Regions from separate parts of the Arthrobacter sp. MYb224 genome, predicted to be linked through region 1. Evidence: riboswitches for the same ligand, from Rfam matches in the RefSeq annotation. Region 1 holds a riboswitch; each other region holds the start of a gene.
What was found. Region 1 has a riboswitch for thiamine pyrophosphate ahead of thiM (hydroxyethylthiazole kinase). Riboswitches for the same ligand answer to the same signal wherever they lie in the genome.

Region 1 (5,183 bases):
CGGAAGGATCGGACCGAAGATTTCTTCCTGCATCAGCCTCGAGCCGAGGTCGACATGGCGCATGATGGTCGGGGCGATGCGCAAGGTGTCCGCGTCGTAGTCGCCGCCATGGACCACCTCACCCGAATCGAGCATGCCCACCAGCCGGTCGAAATGCTTCCGGCTGACGATTCGGCCATAATCCGGGTGGTTGATCGGGTCTTTGCCGTAGAAGCCGGCAATTGCCTGGCCAAGCCGTGAAATTAGCGCGTCGGTGTCCCCGAAAGAGAGCACATAGTCCGGGGCCACGCAGGTCTGTCCGGTATTCATGAACTTCGCATAGGCCAGGCGCTTGGCGGTGGGCAACGAGTTGTTGTCTACCACCGCCGGGCTTTTGCCGCCGAGTTCCAGGGTGGTGGGCGTCAGCTGCTTGGCGGCCGCTTCGGCGACCACCCGCGCGACCTGCTGTCCACCGGTGAAGAAGATGTGGTCCCAGCGTGCGGCGAGCAGCTCGGTGGCGGTGTCGACGCCGCCCTCGAGGACCGCGTAGACCCGGGCGTCCAGGTACATCGGGAGCAGTTTCGCCAGCACCCCCGAGGTGGCCGGTGCGAGCTCCGAAGGCTTGAGCACCGCGGCGTTTCCGGCGGCGATCGCGGCGACCAGTGGAGCCAGCATCAACTGCAAGGGATAGTTCCACGGCCCGATGATCAGCACGACCCCCAGCGGCCGGGGTTCGACCTTGGCCATGGCCGGCTGCAGCGCGAGGGGAACCTTGACGGCGGTTGAATCCATCCACTCCGAGAGATGCCGTTGGGCATGGTCGATTTCGGAACGGACCACGTCGATTTCGCTGAATTTCGCCTCGGTGGCGCTCTTGCCAAGGTCCTCGGCGAGCGCGTCGAGGAATTCTCCCGTGCGTTCGGCCAACATCTTTTCCAGGGCACGCAGCTGCTGGGCGCGAAAGCGCCGCGGGTGCGTAATGCGGGTGTCGGCGGAGCGGCGCAGGTGCCCGAGGACCTCGGTGATGCGCGAGGGGTGCTCGTCTACCGGCGGTGCGGCGTCGCCGACGGGATCTGGAAGCGGATTTGAGGTAAAGAGACCCATGGCTCGATGCTACTTCATTGATTCCCCGGGATATTCCATTTGTATCAGGTGTTTGATACATTAGTTTTTCAACTTACGGAGGTAATTATGGATCAGCTCTCCACCGCCGCGTTCAGCATGGCGATCGGCGCAGCCCTGATCTACGCGTGGCTGCGCACGGTTGCCCGTCAAGACAACAGGCCCGCACTGCTGCGGGCGAGATCCCACTCCTTCTGGTGCGCGTTGATTGCCTTCTTCGTAAGCAGTTCCGGCGGGGTGAGCAACCAGCAAGCGGCCAACGCCGACGCCGGCGAATCCCTGTGGGCCAGCGACCTGCTCGCCGCCACCGGTCCGGCACTCTGGCTGCTGTCGATCTATCTGATCGGCCTCTACTCCTGGCCGTCGTCGGTGGCGAATGTGCGCGCGGCCTCCCTGGAACCTCGCTCGGTGATGACGCCGTTGCCTAAGGCCTTGAGTGCCGTGGCCGCGCTGGTACTCCTCGGCGCCGGTCTTACCCTGTGGATGATCCGCGACGTCACCGGGGTCCCCCCGCAATATGCGGTTGCCTCCTCGGACGCCTACGGAAGCACCTGGGTTTCGCAGTCCGCGACCGACGGGCTGCGTGCGGCGGACCAGATGCTGGCCCTGTTTGCCATCAACCTGGCCTCCCTGGCGCTGGCCCTGCTCATCGCGATGCTCTTCATTTTGCTGCGCAAACCGCTTGGTTCGCTCAGCCCCCACGATAACCAGGTATTGCGCGAAGTCTGGCTCAACCGGCTGCTGCGCACCTCGACCCTGGCCTTTGCCTCCGTTGGAGCCTCGGCGCTGCATTACAAGGCCTCGTGGCTTATGTCGCTGGATCGCACCATATATCAACCCTGGCAAAACACCGCTAACGTGGCCATGCTCATCACCTTCATCGCCATGGCATTGTGGAAGCCACCGGAAAATTTTGCCAGAACCACTAGCCCAAAGCCAGCCTCCTCCTTTTTGCGGATGCGCGAAAATTTGCTTGCCATTGGATTCCTCACCACCGCACTCACACTCATCGCACTGGCCTGCTCCTCCTCGCTTGTGCAGACCGAGTACGCGGACAATGCGCGCCCCGGTGAGAACGCCCCGCAGGCAATTGTGTCGCTCCTGGTGGTAGCCCTCTTGTTCTTGGTGCTCAATGCCGGGTTCCTGGGCTACCTGCACCTGAAGTCCAAGGGAACCCATTCACTGGCTCGGCACAGCGCAGACCTGCCGCGCTATGTCTATGTGCTCGCCGGGCTCTTGCTCATCGGCGCCACATACCTGCTGATCAATCCACCATTCGAATATTTTTGGGGTCTAGTTCCGGTCAAACCGGTCTTCGCGCTGGGTGCGCTCCTCGCGTTGCTTGCCGCTACCGCCTGCCACATCTGGTGGGTTCGGCGTGCGGCCTTGCCTTGGGATGTCACCGTGGAGCAAGAAATTTGGTACCGCCAAGTCCACGAACTACGCGCCCTCCGCGTAGTCACCGCGGCGGCCGTCACCATGCTGGCCTGGGGTTACGAGGCAGGTCCCTACGTTTCGGCCGTGGGGATCATCGTCTTCTGCTGCCCGGCAGTGATCATTTTGGCCCGCCCAGAAGCTAGGGTGCCGCAGCGCGTATGAGCCACCATATTTTCGTGGACCTGGACGCGGCGGTTCCGCCCTATGAACAGATCCGCACACAAATCTCTTCGCTGATTTCCTTGGGCGAGCTGCCGGCGGGAAGCAAGCTGCCTACGGTGCGGGCACTGGCCACCGATTTGGGGGTCGCTTCCGGGACGGTGGCCCGCGCCTATAAGGAACTCGAGGCCACCGGCCTGGTTTCCTCCCGACGGCGTGCCGGAACGCTGGTGAACGCCGGAGCGGATATGGAGAAATCCTCCGGTGATCTGGTTCAAGCGGTGGATCGGGTATGGGAATTAGCCCGAGCTCAGGGAATCGACGAGGCCACCGTCAGGGCGCTGGTGCAACGCCGCGCACGGCAATAATTTGTTCTTCCGCGGCTTTGGTGAGTACGCTCTAGCCAGTGACACGGGGTGTCGGATTCACCGACTGAGATGAGACCCGTCGAACCTGAACTAGTTCAAACTAGCGGAGGGATGTCGCATGACCCTGACTTCCGTTGCCCGGAATTATCGGCAACAATCCCCTTTGGTGTTTTGCCTGACCAATACCGTGGTCGCCAACTTCACCGCGAATGCACTGCTGGCCTCCGGGGCGGCTCCGGCGATGACCAACCTGCCCGGCGAAGCCGGGCCATTTGCCGCGGTGGCCTCCGCGGTCCTGGTGAACCTGGGCACTCCGAGCACCGAACAGCTGCGCGCCATGGACGAAGCGGTCCATGGGGCGAACCAGGCCGGCACCCCCTGGGTGCTGGACCCGGTGGCCGTGGGCGCATTGCCGGTACGCACTGACTTCGCGCGAAAAATCGTGGCCCAGCGCCCCACCCTGATCCGCGGCAATGCCTCGGAGATTCTGGCGCTGGCCGGGCGCAGCTCGACCGGGCGCGGAGTGGACGCGCAGGACACCGTGCACGCGGCCATCGAGGCTGGACGCGAGTTGGCCATCGAATATGGTTCGGTGGTCGCGATCTCCGGAGCGGCCGATGCGATCATCGATGCCAAGCGCACCACGCTGGTGCACAGCAACGGGATCGGCTTGACCGGGATTACCGGCGGCGGCTGCGCCCTGGGTGCAATCTGCGCCGGGATGCTCGCGGTGAGCGAAGACCCGTTCGACGCGGCCATCGCAGCCCACGGCCTGTACGGACTGGCCGCCGAAAAGGCCCTGGCCATCGGCCGCGGCCCGGGTAGTTTCGCCGCGGCCTTCCTCGACGAACTCTCGCTGCTGGACCCCGACGAATTGCACAACCTGCGCCTTGAGGAGGCAAATAATGCGTGATCTGGGAATCTACCTGGTAGCCAACACCGAAAGCTGCCAGCCGCGCAGCACCCTGGAAGTCATCGAAGGCGCGGTGGCCGCGGGAGTGCAGTGGGTGCAGCTGCGGGCCAAGAACGAGACGGCCCGCGAATTCTTCGAACTGACCTGCGCGGCGGCGGAACTCACCGCCGGCAAGGCCGAGCTGTTGGTCAACGACCGCATCGACGTATTCCTCGCCGCACGCGCCGCGGGGGCCGCGGTCACCGGCATCCATATCGGGCAGAAGGATATTGCGGTGCGCTACGCCCGCGAAATCATCGGCGAGGGGATTATCGGGCTCAGCGCGTCCACCGATGAACAGCTGGCCGGGGCCAACGCCGACGCGAAATACCTCGATTACCTGGGGGTCGGGGCGATCCGCGCGACGCCCACGAAGAAGGACCATCCCACCCCGCTGGGCATCGATGGATTCCTGCGGGCCAATCGGCTCACCGAGCTGCCCTGCGTGGCCATCGGCTCGCTGACCGCCGCGGACGCCGCGGCGCTGCGCGGCGGCGGGGCCGCCGGCATGGCGGTGGTCCGCGCGATCTGCGCCGCGGAGGATCCACAGGCGGCGAGCGCCGAACTGCGCAATCTCTGGGAAGGCGCCAAATGAGTCCCAACATTCTTTCGATCGCCGGCTCCGACCCCTCGGGAGGTGCGGGAATCCAGGCAGACCTGAAGGCCATCGGCGCCAACGGCGGCTACGGCATGGCCGTGATTACCGCGCTCACCGCGCAGAATACCCTCGGCGTGGATGCGGTGCAGGCCGTCGACGCGGGGTTCGTGGCCAAGCAGCTGGAATCGGTGTCCGCAGATGTGCGCATCGACGCGATCAAGATCGGCATGCTGGCCAATTCACAGATCATCACCGCGGTGTCCCGGTGGCTGGAAACGGTGCACGCTCCGGTGGTGCTGGACCCGGTGATGATCTCGACCAGCGGGGACCGGCTGCTGGCCGATGGTTCGGCGTTGGACGCACTGCTTTCCCGGGCGGATGTGCTCACCCCGAATACCGCAGAGCTTGCGGCCCTGCTCGGCGAGCAACCGGTGCGTGGCTGGGAGGAACTGCTCGAACAGGCCCAACGCCTGGCGGCCAAATACGAGGTGCTGGTGATCGCTAAGGGCGGCCACCTGCCCACCGAACGCTGCCCCGACGCGCTGGTGGGCCCGGCCGGGGTGATCGC
Region 2 (5,183 bases), on a different contig from region 1:
CAAATGCCCGCCCTGGCTAATTCACGGCGAATCTTTTCATTCTCAAAGAGCGCCCGCGGCTCGAGGTCATGGGCGATCCCTCCGCCAGGGGCAAGGACGAGTACGCGGTCTACGTGTTCTGCCCAGGCCTGCAAGCGATGTTCCACCACAAGCAGTGTCGCACCGGTGGCATTGGCGGCGGCAATCACCGCATCACGCAGCGGCGCGATCCCCGACGGGTCAATGTTTGCGGTGGGTTCGTCCAGGAGCATCAGACCGGGGCCCATAGCAAGAATCCCGGCCAAGGCCAGCCGCTGCTTCTGGCCACCGGAGAGTTCCTGGGTGCGGTGCGACAAATCCAGATTCCCAAGTCCTACCGCGCGAAGCACCTCGGGGATTCGCGCGCGGATCAGTTCCGGAGCCATTCCAAGATTCTCCGCACCGAAGGCGACATCGTCGCCGACCCGGCTCTGCACGATCTGTGTTTCGGGGTCTTGCTGCATCAACCCGACCGGGAAGCTGCGGGCAAAGGCATCCCGTCGCTGAATCTGCAGTTTGCCAGTGGCCTGCTGCCGTTCGTCGATCTCCAGAACTCCAGCCAAGGCGTGCAAGAGCGTTGATTTACCGGCGCCAGATGGGCCTAGCAGCAGGACCTTCTGCCCGGCGGGAATATGCAGGTCCAGTCCGCTAAGCGCCGGCAATGGACGTTCGGCATGGTGCCAGCCAAAGTTGTCGGCCGTGATCTCAAAGCCGCCACCGCCGAGGTGCCCGGGGGTGGCTTCGGTAGTCGAAGAACTCAATTCAGGCACTGCGCAGCGAACCTTCAAGGTGTGCCGAACGGCTAGCCAATGCTCCCAGGGCACCGGTCTTCGCCAGAGCACGGGTTGCCAACCACGAGAGAAGTCCGGCAATAACTAGGCCGGAAATGCCCATGGCAACTACGTGGAACAGCTTCATCGCCTCGGTGTACTCAGCGAAGTAACCCAGCAGGTAGGCTTCGCCGATTCCGCCGAAAATTCCCGACATGAATCCCGCAAGCAGTGCCACCGGCAGGTTCCACCGGCGGTACCTCACTGCGGCAAAGACCACCTCGGCTCCGAGCCCCTGGATCAGGCCGGAGAACAGCACCGCTAATCCCCATTGGGAACCTAGCAAGGCTGAGATGACGGCGGCGAGGATCTCGCAATACAGCGCGGCACCGGGTTTCCGGATAATCAACGCACCGAGCACCGCGGGAAAAAGCCACATGCCAGATACGAAGGCGCTTGCCGGTGGGAAAGCCACGAAAGCAAGGCTGACCAATCCGTATCCGGCGTTCCAAGCCCAAAAGATAACGCCCGAGGCGACCGCGATTACCGAGGCCACAACGATGTCGACCACGCGCCAGCTGGCACGGTTAGTTGCTGGTGCAACGTTCATAAGGTTTGTCCTCCTATGTAAGGAGGGGAGATGCACGGACCGGTGGGCGTTTAATCGCGCGCCATGATCCGCATCCGAGATGCTCGACTTCCTTCGCCGGTACTAGCCGGGGCAGGTTCGAGGGTCTGCGATCTATCGCACTCTCAGCGTCTTGCACCGCGAACGGCATGACGCTCCCCTGTCGGAATGATTACTGCTCAACCACCATACCGCAGGTATGCTGGGCTACAGAACGAAACCTTACGACGCGAATGCGAGGTCCTCATGAACTCAGTGCAGAAGCTTGTTACCCTTGGAATTTCCATGGGAGCGGGAATGCTTGGAAGCCGACTGGTCGACAAGGTCTGGAAAGGCTTCACCGGAAACGACGCGCCACGTCACGGCAAGGAAGCAGCCGCGGAAGCGAGTATGCGCCAGGCTTTGGGGTTCGCCATTTTCTCCGCCGTGGTCGCATCGATTATCCAGGTGCTGGCTGATCGCGGCACCAACAAGGCCATGAAGAAGTTCAGCAAGTAACATTGCCGAATTCCTTTGGTGGGGCAGGCCATTTGGCCTGCCCCACCAAAGTTTAACCAGCAGCTAGGTGCTCTCGGGCTCGTCGTTCTGTGCAGGTTTCGCTGGCGGCACCGCTGCGGTGGTTCCGGTCGTCTGCGAATGATTGCTAATGACCTGTTTTAGTTCATCAACATGCAAGGTTTCTTTCGCCACGTGCTTCGTGCGATATCCGGCGCGGCCAATCATGTGCGCCGATACCGGGGCAGTCAGCAGCTGCAATCCCCAGGCCAATACAAAGACCGGGATCAGTCCCCAGCTGCGCAAGTGGATGATGAGTCCGGCGAAGAGCAGCAGGAAGCCCAATACTTGTGGTTTCGTGGCCGCGTGCATGCGTGAAAGCAGATCCGGGAAGGTAATTAAACCGATTCCGGCGATCAGCGACATCAGGGAACCAAGTACCAGCAAGAGCGCAGCGAGTGCTTCTAAGAACGTGTCCATTAGGCGTTCCTCTGATCCGATACGAACCGCGAGACGGTAACCGAGCCGATGAATCCCAAGGTGCATGCAACCACCGTGAACAGCAGGTAATCGGTGTGCCGGTTCAGCGCCATGTCTAGGCACAGCGCACTGGAAATGATCAACAGCATGACGTCGAGAGCGAGCACCCGGTCAAGAATCGAGGGGCCCTTGAAAACCCGCCACAGGCAAGCGATAGAGGCCAGCGCCAACATCACTCCGCCAATCCATACAGCTATTTCAATCATTTCTTGGGCTTCCTGCTGGAGAAATCCGGACCGCATTCATTCTTGATCGCCTCGTATTCATCGGGGCTTCCGATGGCCATGATCAACCGGCGTTCAATGTCGTGGATATTCGCTCGCGCCTTTTCCACATCCGCATCGCTATTCACATCGAGATAGTGCAGGTACAAGGTGGAACTGCTGCGGTCCACGTCCACCACGAAGGAACCTGGGATCAGGGTCAGCACATGGCCCACGGTCATCACTACCAAGTCAGATTCGGTGCGCAGCGGCACTGCGATCACCGCGCTGCGTGCCTTCTTACGGCGTACTATCGCAACTCGCGCCACATGGCCGCTGGCGACGAATACCTGACCGAGGAACCACGCGAAGAGCTTCAGGCAATACCAAAGGTTTATTCGTCCGGGAAGCACCACCGGCGGCAGCGGGAATAGATTCACGATGACGATCGAAATAATCGCGCCAAACAATAGATTCCCGGCCGAGAAGTCCTGCCACAGTGCACCCCATACGAAGATGAGCAGCAGGAGCAACGGCCACTCCTGCTTGAAGGTGGCACGGTGACGGACACCGGAGGTATCCAGCGCATCATCGATGCGCTGGTCACGATGTTTGAGGTTCTTGTCCTTCATGCGCCTTTCCTCCTAACTCAACGGTAGTACTGCGTTGATGAATGGTTCACGTGCAATCAATTCGGCCGCCACGCGTTCACAGAAGGCGAAGATCGGCCCGGCGAAAATGGTCAGCGCGATACCTGCGGCAACGAGCGAACCGGTCGCGTAGCGCATCCCCCAAGGCAGGGACTCGGATTCCAACTCGCGGGCAAGCTTCCTGCCCAGATGCGGGGACTCGGCGCCGCCTGCCGCGGCATGTTCCAGAACCCGCGTGGATTCTGCGATCAATTGCGCGTTCGGCACCTCGGCATCCGCCGCACGGCGCCAGAACATACGCGCCCACACACGAATAATCGCAAGCAGGGTCAGCAAACTGGTCAGCAGCCCGGCGCCGATGACCACCCAAGTCAAGGCGTCTGCCTCGGACGACGCCGCATGCAACAGCCCGAACTTCCCGAGGAATCCGGAGAAGGGCGGGATGCCGCCGAGGTTGATGGCCGGAATGAAGAAGAGCACGGCAAGCATCGGAGACAGCTTGGCCAGCGAGCCGAGTTTGGTCACGTTCGCGCTGCCTGCTCGGCGTTCGATGAGCCCGGCAACCATGAATAGCGAGGTCTGCACGATGATGTGGTGGCCCACGTAGTAGATGGTGGCGGCGATGGCCAGCGGTCCGCCGACGGCAACACCGAAGATCAGGTAGCCGATGTGGCTGGTTAGCGTGAACGAAAGCATACGTTTGAGGTCCGTCTGGGCCAGCGCACCGAGAATACCGATGACCATGGTCAATGCCGCAACCACCAGCAGCGCGGCGTTAACCGTCCCGCCGGGGAACAACAGCGTTTCGGTACGGATGATCGCGTACACCCCGACCTTGGTCAGCAGCCCGGCGAATACCGCGGTGACCGGGGCCGGAGCCGTTGGATAGGAGTCCGGAAGCCAGAGCGAGAGCGGGAAAACGGCGGCCTTGATGCCGAAGGCAATAAGCAGCAGCACGTGCAGGATCAGGTGCGGGCCTTGGTCCAGTTCGGGCAGCTTCACCGCCAGGTCTGCCATGTTCACGGTACCTGTGGCGGCATAGATCATTGCGATCGCCATCAGGAAGATCACCGAGGACACCACCGAAACCACCACATAGGTGGTTCCGGCGCGGATGCGTTCGGCGGTACCGCCGAGGGTCAGCAGCACGTAGCTGGCGGTCAGCAGGATTTCGAAGCCGACATACAGGTTGAATAGATCCGCGGCGAGGAAGGCGTTGGACACGCCGGCGAGCAGAATCAGGTAGGCCGGGTGGAAGACCGATACCGGCCCCGGTTCGTCCCCATCGGCCAGGCCCTGGCTGGTCGCGTAGAACAGCACCGCGAGGGACACCACGGTCGAAATCAGCAGCATGAAGGAGCTGAAGCCGTCGACCATCAGCGCAATGCCGAACGGCGAGTCCCAGCCGCCAATGTGGATGGCATAGCTTTCGCCGCCCCACACCGCTGCCACCATGCCGGCTTCGAGGACCAGCGTCAGGCAGAGGATGCCGATCGTGATCAGCCGCTGGACACGGAGGCGGCGGCGCGCCAGGAACGCTGCGCCGGCACCGAATATCGGCAGCAGCACAGCCAGCGGGGAGAGTTCGAGAAATTCCATGGTTACTCTTCCCCTTCTCTAATCGGTCGGCCTTCTTCATCGACGAATTCTGTCGTGTCCTCGGCTACCGGCGAATCTTCTTCTTCGTCATATGCGGTGGACTGCGAAACCTTAATATCCTCGGTATCGTCGGCAACCACATCGGCGCTGGTCAGCGCCCAGGAACGATAGATCATCGCGAGCAGGAACGCGGTCACCGCGAAGGTGATCACGATGGCGGTGAGGATCAAGGCCTGCGGCAACGGATCGGAGTACTCCTCCGGGGCAATGCTCGAATCAA
Region 3 (5,183 bases), on a different contig from region 1:
GTACTAGGGATGCGTTGAATTTGACCGGCTATGCCAGCTGTTGTGCCGGCATAGCCGGGATGGTGAATTCCTGGTGCGCCCGTCCGCACGGGAAACCGGATGCATGTAACCGGGAATTCAGACACTTGCGAGTCATCCAAAGTCAAGCCCGGAAAGTCGAACTTGTGACCGGGGTCGAAACCAAAATCTTCAAGTACAGTGGTTTCGTATCAAATCTTGTGATCTACTGCTCTATCCGTTGAATTTGCACTCTTTAGGTGCGGAATTAGTTCTTCGATGTCGGTATTTGTCATCCGCTAGGGCCGCCGGTTCTCTCCTTGCCCTAGTCAGCAAAAAATCCTCGTCGTAGTGTCTAAATTATCCCCACGTTGAAGGAGCAGAGATGCAAACTCAGAACGTTCTAGGAAACATTGACTGGGCGTCGATGCTGCAAAAAGTTGCCATCGCGCTTGTTATTCTCATCATCACCTGGCTGGTGGCCAAGGTTGTCAAATGGGCTGTCGCCAAACTCGTCACCAAGATTAAGTTCCTCCAGAAGGAGGGCACCGATGGCAAGCAGATCGGTGATTCGCTAGGCAAGGTCGCGTCGCTGGTCGTTTGGCTCTTCGGCTTGATCGCTATTCTCCAGGTCTTCTCGCTGACCGAGGTGCTGACCCCGGTGCAGGACTTGCTCGCCGGAATCATGGGCTTCCTGCCTAACCTCATCGGTGCGGCCTTCATCTTCATCATTGGCTACGTGATCGCCAATGTAATCAAGCAGCTGATCCAGACCGGTCTGGGAACTGTCGATTTCAGTTCCCTCGTTCGCAAACTGACTCCCGGCGACGGCGAAGAAGTCGACCCCGAGACCTCACTGCGCACGCAGCGGACCATCGTGGATGTCATCGCAAATATCGTGTTTGCGCTGATCCTGCTGGTCGTGGCTATTTCCGCACTGCAGGTTTTGGGCATCGAGGCCATTTCGGTACCAGCGCAGGAGATGCTGCAGATCGTCCTGACCGCAATTCCACAGGTGATCATGGCCCTGATCCTTCTGGCCGTGGGCTTCCTGATCGCCAAGTTTGTTGGCAAGCTGCTTGAATCAACGCTGCGCGGTGTGGGGACCGACAGAGTTGTGGCGGGCTGGGGAGTTGTTCCCGAGGGGCAGAGCGCATCGGGAATCATCGCCACCATCGTGAAGATCGCAATTATCCTGTTCTTCGCGGTCATGGCAGCAAGCATGCTGAACTTCCCGGCAATCACCAACATCCTCAACGAGGTCTTGGAATTGGGCGGCAAGGTCATCTTCGGTGGCGTCATCATCGCCATCGGCTTCGTGCTGGCAAGTGTGATCGGTCGGTTGATGGGCGATACCACCGCCTCGAAGATCATCCGCTACACGGCCATCGCACTGTTCATCGCGATGGGCCTGAAGTACATGGGTCTGGCCGATTCGATTATCAACATGGCCTTCGGCGCCATCGTGATCGGTGCGGCCCTGGCAGCGGCTCTGGCCTTCGGCCTTGGCGGCCGCGATGCTGCGGCTCGCACACTGGAGAAAATCGACATCAGCAAGATGGACGGTCCCGACACCTCGGGCACCGCGCCAACCCGTCGGTCGCCGGCGACACCGCCGACGCCTCCAAATGAGTTCTAGAACTTAGAACCAGCAAAGAGTGGGACCGGGTAACCGGTCCCACTCTTTTTCTTTCCGTTCCGCTGCGGCCCCGAAGAAAATCAGCCTCCCGCCGCCTCCGCGCGAAACTCCAGCGGACTGATCGGCGGGATGGGATCGGTGGGCAACCGCGCATAATTCAACACATCGATCCGCTGGCCATTGATCAGGAACTTGCCGCGCTCGCGTCCTTCGAGAATGAACCCGCAACGCTCGGCGACTATCTTCGACGCCGGATTGTTCACGCGCAAACCCAACTCCAGTCGCTGCAAGCGGTAGCTGGAGAATAACTCCGCCGAGAGGGCGGCCAACGCCCGGCTGCTCAACCCGCGGCCCCGATGCTCCGCGTGCAGCCAATACCAGACCCAGGCGCTCAGGTTCGCCTCATCGATGGTCCCGCACACCAGGCCAACGAGCGCAGAATTCTCGACGACGGCCAACGGAACCTGCCGGGCCGGGAACTCGAGCAACATGCGGACATAGGCTTCGGCCTCGGCAAGCGTACTCACCTCGCCTTGCCGGGCCATATCCGGGCTCGAAAGGAAGGCCGCGAGGACTTGCGGTGCATCCGCTAGGCGAAGCGGACGCAAAGATGCCGTCGTTTGCCCAGCGGCGCCGAGCCGCCGGCCGCTGATCTGGGACGACGCGGATTGACCGGTGCCTTGATGAAAGAGCAATTGCCAACCTTGGGCCGAATGAACCCAGAGCGAGGTGCGTTGGCTCAGGTTCTCCGGCTTGGTTCGCCACCGCAGCATCAGCAGCGAATCGCTGAGCCTGCGCACGCGCGGATCATGCACTTCGTCCCTAGTCGATTCAACGACTGGTTCATTGCACAGCTGCTCGATAATCTGCGCGCGAGAATAGCACCTGCCCGAGGCACCAACCTCTTCGAAATCTGCGTGGAGCAGCCGCAATAATGCCTGCCGATCCCGGCGGACGGCAGGCAAGAGCAGTTGCCGTTCGCCATCGATGACAACCTGTGCCAGCCGATGATCGGTAGACAAATCCTCCGGACCACTGAATTCGCTCATGCCAACGAGTAAAACACAGGCAGAAGCACAGGTTGAAGTCATGAAGTTCGCCAAAGTGAGCTGAGGCATGCTTATAATCCAAGTACTCCGCGGGAGCCCAACAGCGATTGGGCTGAGAGGGCCATGTGCCGACCGCTACACCTGATGCGGGTCATGCCGCCGTAGGAAGGAAATGCCTTCGTGCATATAGTCATTGTCGGCGCCGGAATCATCGGGCTTGCCACGGCATTCGAACTGCGCGCCCGCGGCGCCGAAATCACGCTAGTGGATCCGGCGCCTGGGTTGGGAGCCAGCCACGCCGCGGCGGGAATGCTCGCACCGACCGCCGAAACCACCTGGGGACAGGGCGCACTTCACCGCCTGATGGCCACTTCGGCCAAGGAATACCCCGCATTCATTGACCGCGTGGAACAATCCACCGGCAACAGACCAGCGTACGTAGAAAACTCCACGCTGGTCGTCGCCGCCGAAACCGCGGATATGGACGCACTGCTTGCGCTCATGAAGCTGCAAGCCTCGCTGGGATTCAGCGCCGAGCGGCTGCTGGGCAGCGCGGCACGCAAACTCGAGCCGGCGCTTGCCACCGGCATCGCCGGCGCCATCCGCTGCGCCGAAGACCAGCAGCTGGACCCGCGGTCCCTGCTGCGCATCCTGATCGATGAGCTTGACCGGTCGATCGTGCGCGAAACGGCGGTGCGGCTGCTGCGCCAGGGATCACGGACCAGTGGAGTGCTTACCTCAACTGGCCAAGAAATCCATGGCGATCAGGTACTGCTTGCCAACGGGTTGGGCGCGCTAGCAGGTGCGCCGGCTCTGCCATTGCGCCCGGTCTACGGAGACATCCTCAGGCTCCAAGGACCGGTGGGCGCGCCGCTGATCAAGCACACCGTGCGCGGAATCGTGCATCGGCAGCCGGTCTACCTGGTGCCACGCACCGATGGGAGCCTCGTGCTGGGCGCGTCGAGCCGCGAGGACGGCCAAGAGCAGGTGAACGTGGGAGAAATGCACGCCCTGCTGGACAATGCGCGCAGGCTCGTGCCGGGCATCGTCGACACCACCTTGAACGAGGCGATCGTGCGGGCCAGACCGGCGACACCCGATGATCGGCCGCTGCTCGGACGCGTGGATGAGGGACTGGTGGTTTCCACCGGTTATTCGCGCCACGGGGTGCTGCTTACCCCGCTCGGCGCACGGCTGGGGACCGAGCTGCTGCTCGGGAACCCGGCAGATGCACAACAGCTGACCAGCGTTTCACTCGATAGGTTTGGCGCGCAACTCGCCAACAGCACACCATTCTAGGAGCCAGAGAAGATGCAACAGATCGAATTTATCCTCAACACCGAGGCGGCCACCGTGCCGGCGGGAAGCACCGTGCGCGAGCTGCTCGCGGCGCACTTGGGAAAGAACATCGGAACGGACGGGAGGGCCAGCGACGGGTCGCGTTTAGGCGTTGCGGTGGCGGTGGACTCGGCAGTTGTCCCGCGCAGTGGCTGGAATGACTTCGAGCTGAAGCCCGGCCACCGGGTTGAACTCGTCACCGCGGCTCAGGGAGGCTGAAGATGGAAGAGCTAACTCTTGACACCGATGGCTTCGAGGTCGCCGGGGAACGCTTCGACTCCCGGCTGATTCTCGGCACCGGCGGGGCGACCTCGATGCATACCCTCGAGCAGGCCCTGCATGTTTCGGGCACCGCGCTGACCACCGTCGCCATTCGCCATTTCGCCGCGGCCGGTTCCGGATCGGTGTACGAGCTGCTGGCGCGCAACGGGGTGCGCCCGCTGCCCAATACCGCCGGATGCTTCACCGCGCGAGATGCGGTGCTCACCGCCCAGCTGGCGCGCGAAGCGTTGGAAACCGACTGGATCAAGCTCGAAGTGATCGCCGATGAGCATACGCTGCTGCCGGATCCGATCGAATTGTTCACCGCGGCCGAAGAACTCGTCGCCGACGGCTTTAAGGTCTTCGCCTATACCAACGATGATCCGGCCCTGGCCATGCGGCTCGAACAGCTAGGCGTGGCAGCGGTCATGCCGGCCGGATCCCCGATCGGCTCCGGAATGGGGATCCTGAATCCGCACAACATCTCAACGATTACCGCGCGCGCCGGGGTGCCGGTGATCCTCGACGCCGGGGTGGGGACCGCCTCGGATGCGGCCAAGGCGATGGAGCTGGGCTGCGATGCGGTGCTGCTCGCCAGCGCGGTGACCCGAGCGCAAAACGCGCCCTTGATGGCCGCCGCGATGCGCGACGCGGTCCGGGCCGGGCGCGCGGCGTTCCTTGCCGGGCGTATTCCGCAACGCGATCTCGCGCTGGCCTCATCTCCGACAGCGGGAATGATGCAAAGACTCGTTGGAGAATTCTGATGTCTACCAAGCCGATGCCGCCGCGCAGCCGTGCACAACTCGCCCGGTACACCCGCCATCTGTCCCTGCCCGGGGTGGGTGTGGAAGGCCAAGAGCGTATCGCGAACGCGAAGGTACTGATCGTGGGCGCTGGGG

Region 2: linked by a shared signal. The riboswitch ahead of CQ017_RS08175 (ECF transporter S component) and the one ahead of thiM (hydroxyethylthiazole kinase) in region 1 are both predicted to bind thiamine pyrophosphate.
Region 3: linked by a shared signal. The riboswitch ahead of thiO (glycine oxidase ThiO) and the one ahead of thiM (hydroxyethylthiazole kinase) in region 1 are both predicted to bind thiamine pyrophosphate.

What each region holds. Positions count from the first base shown of each region.
Region 1 is NZ_PCPU01000006.1:249,215-254,397, reverse strand. Features, by position in the region: gene CQ017_RS13295 (aldehyde dehydrogenase family protein) at 1-1,083, opposite strand, end outside; gene CQ017_RS13290 (hypothetical protein) at 1,171-2,700, shown strand; gene CQ017_RS13285 (GntR family transcriptional regulator) at 2,697-3,065, shown strand; TPP riboswitch at 3,100-3,194, shown strand; gene thiM (hydroxyethylthiazole kinase) at 3,184-3,978, shown strand; gene thiE (thiamine phosphate synthase) at 3,971-4,612, shown strand; gene thiD (bifunctional hydroxymethylpyrimidine kinase/phosphomethylpyrimidine kinase) at 4,609-5,183, shown strand, end outside.
Region 2 is NZ_PCPU01000003.1:464,969-470,151, forward strand. Features, by position in the region: gene CQ017_RS08170 (ATP-binding cassette domain-containing protein) at 1-779, opposite strand, end outside; gene CQ017_RS08175 (ECF transporter S component) at 781-1,398, opposite strand; TPP riboswitch at 1,470-1,588, opposite strand; gene CQ017_RS08180 (DUF4235 domain-containing protein) at 1,663-1,914, shown strand; gene mnhG (monovalent cation/H(+) antiporter subunit G) at 1,978-2,391, opposite strand; gene CQ017_RS08190 (monovalent cation/H+ antiporter complex subunit F) at 2,391-2,657, opposite strand; gene CQ017_RS08195 (Na+/H+ antiporter subunit E) at 2,654-3,286, opposite strand; gene CQ017_RS08200 (Na+/H+ antiporter subunit D) at 3,299-4,903, opposite strand; gene CQ017_RS08205 (Na(+)/H(+) antiporter subunit C) at 4,906-5,183, opposite strand, start outside.
Region 3 is NZ_PCPU01000003.1:65,847-71,029, reverse strand. Features, by position in the region: gene CQ017_RS06275 (mechanosensitive ion channel) at 383-1,636, shown strand; gene CQ017_RS06270 (GNAT family N-acetyltransferase) at 1,717-2,685, opposite strand; TPP riboswitch at 2,765-2,870, shown strand; gene thiO (glycine oxidase ThiO) at 2,866-3,984, shown strand; gene thiS (sulfur carrier protein ThiS) at 3,997-4,242, shown strand; gene CQ017_RS06255 (thiazole synthase) at 4,245-5,048, shown strand; gene CQ017_RS06250 (ThiF family adenylyltransferase) at 5,048-5,183, shown strand, end outside.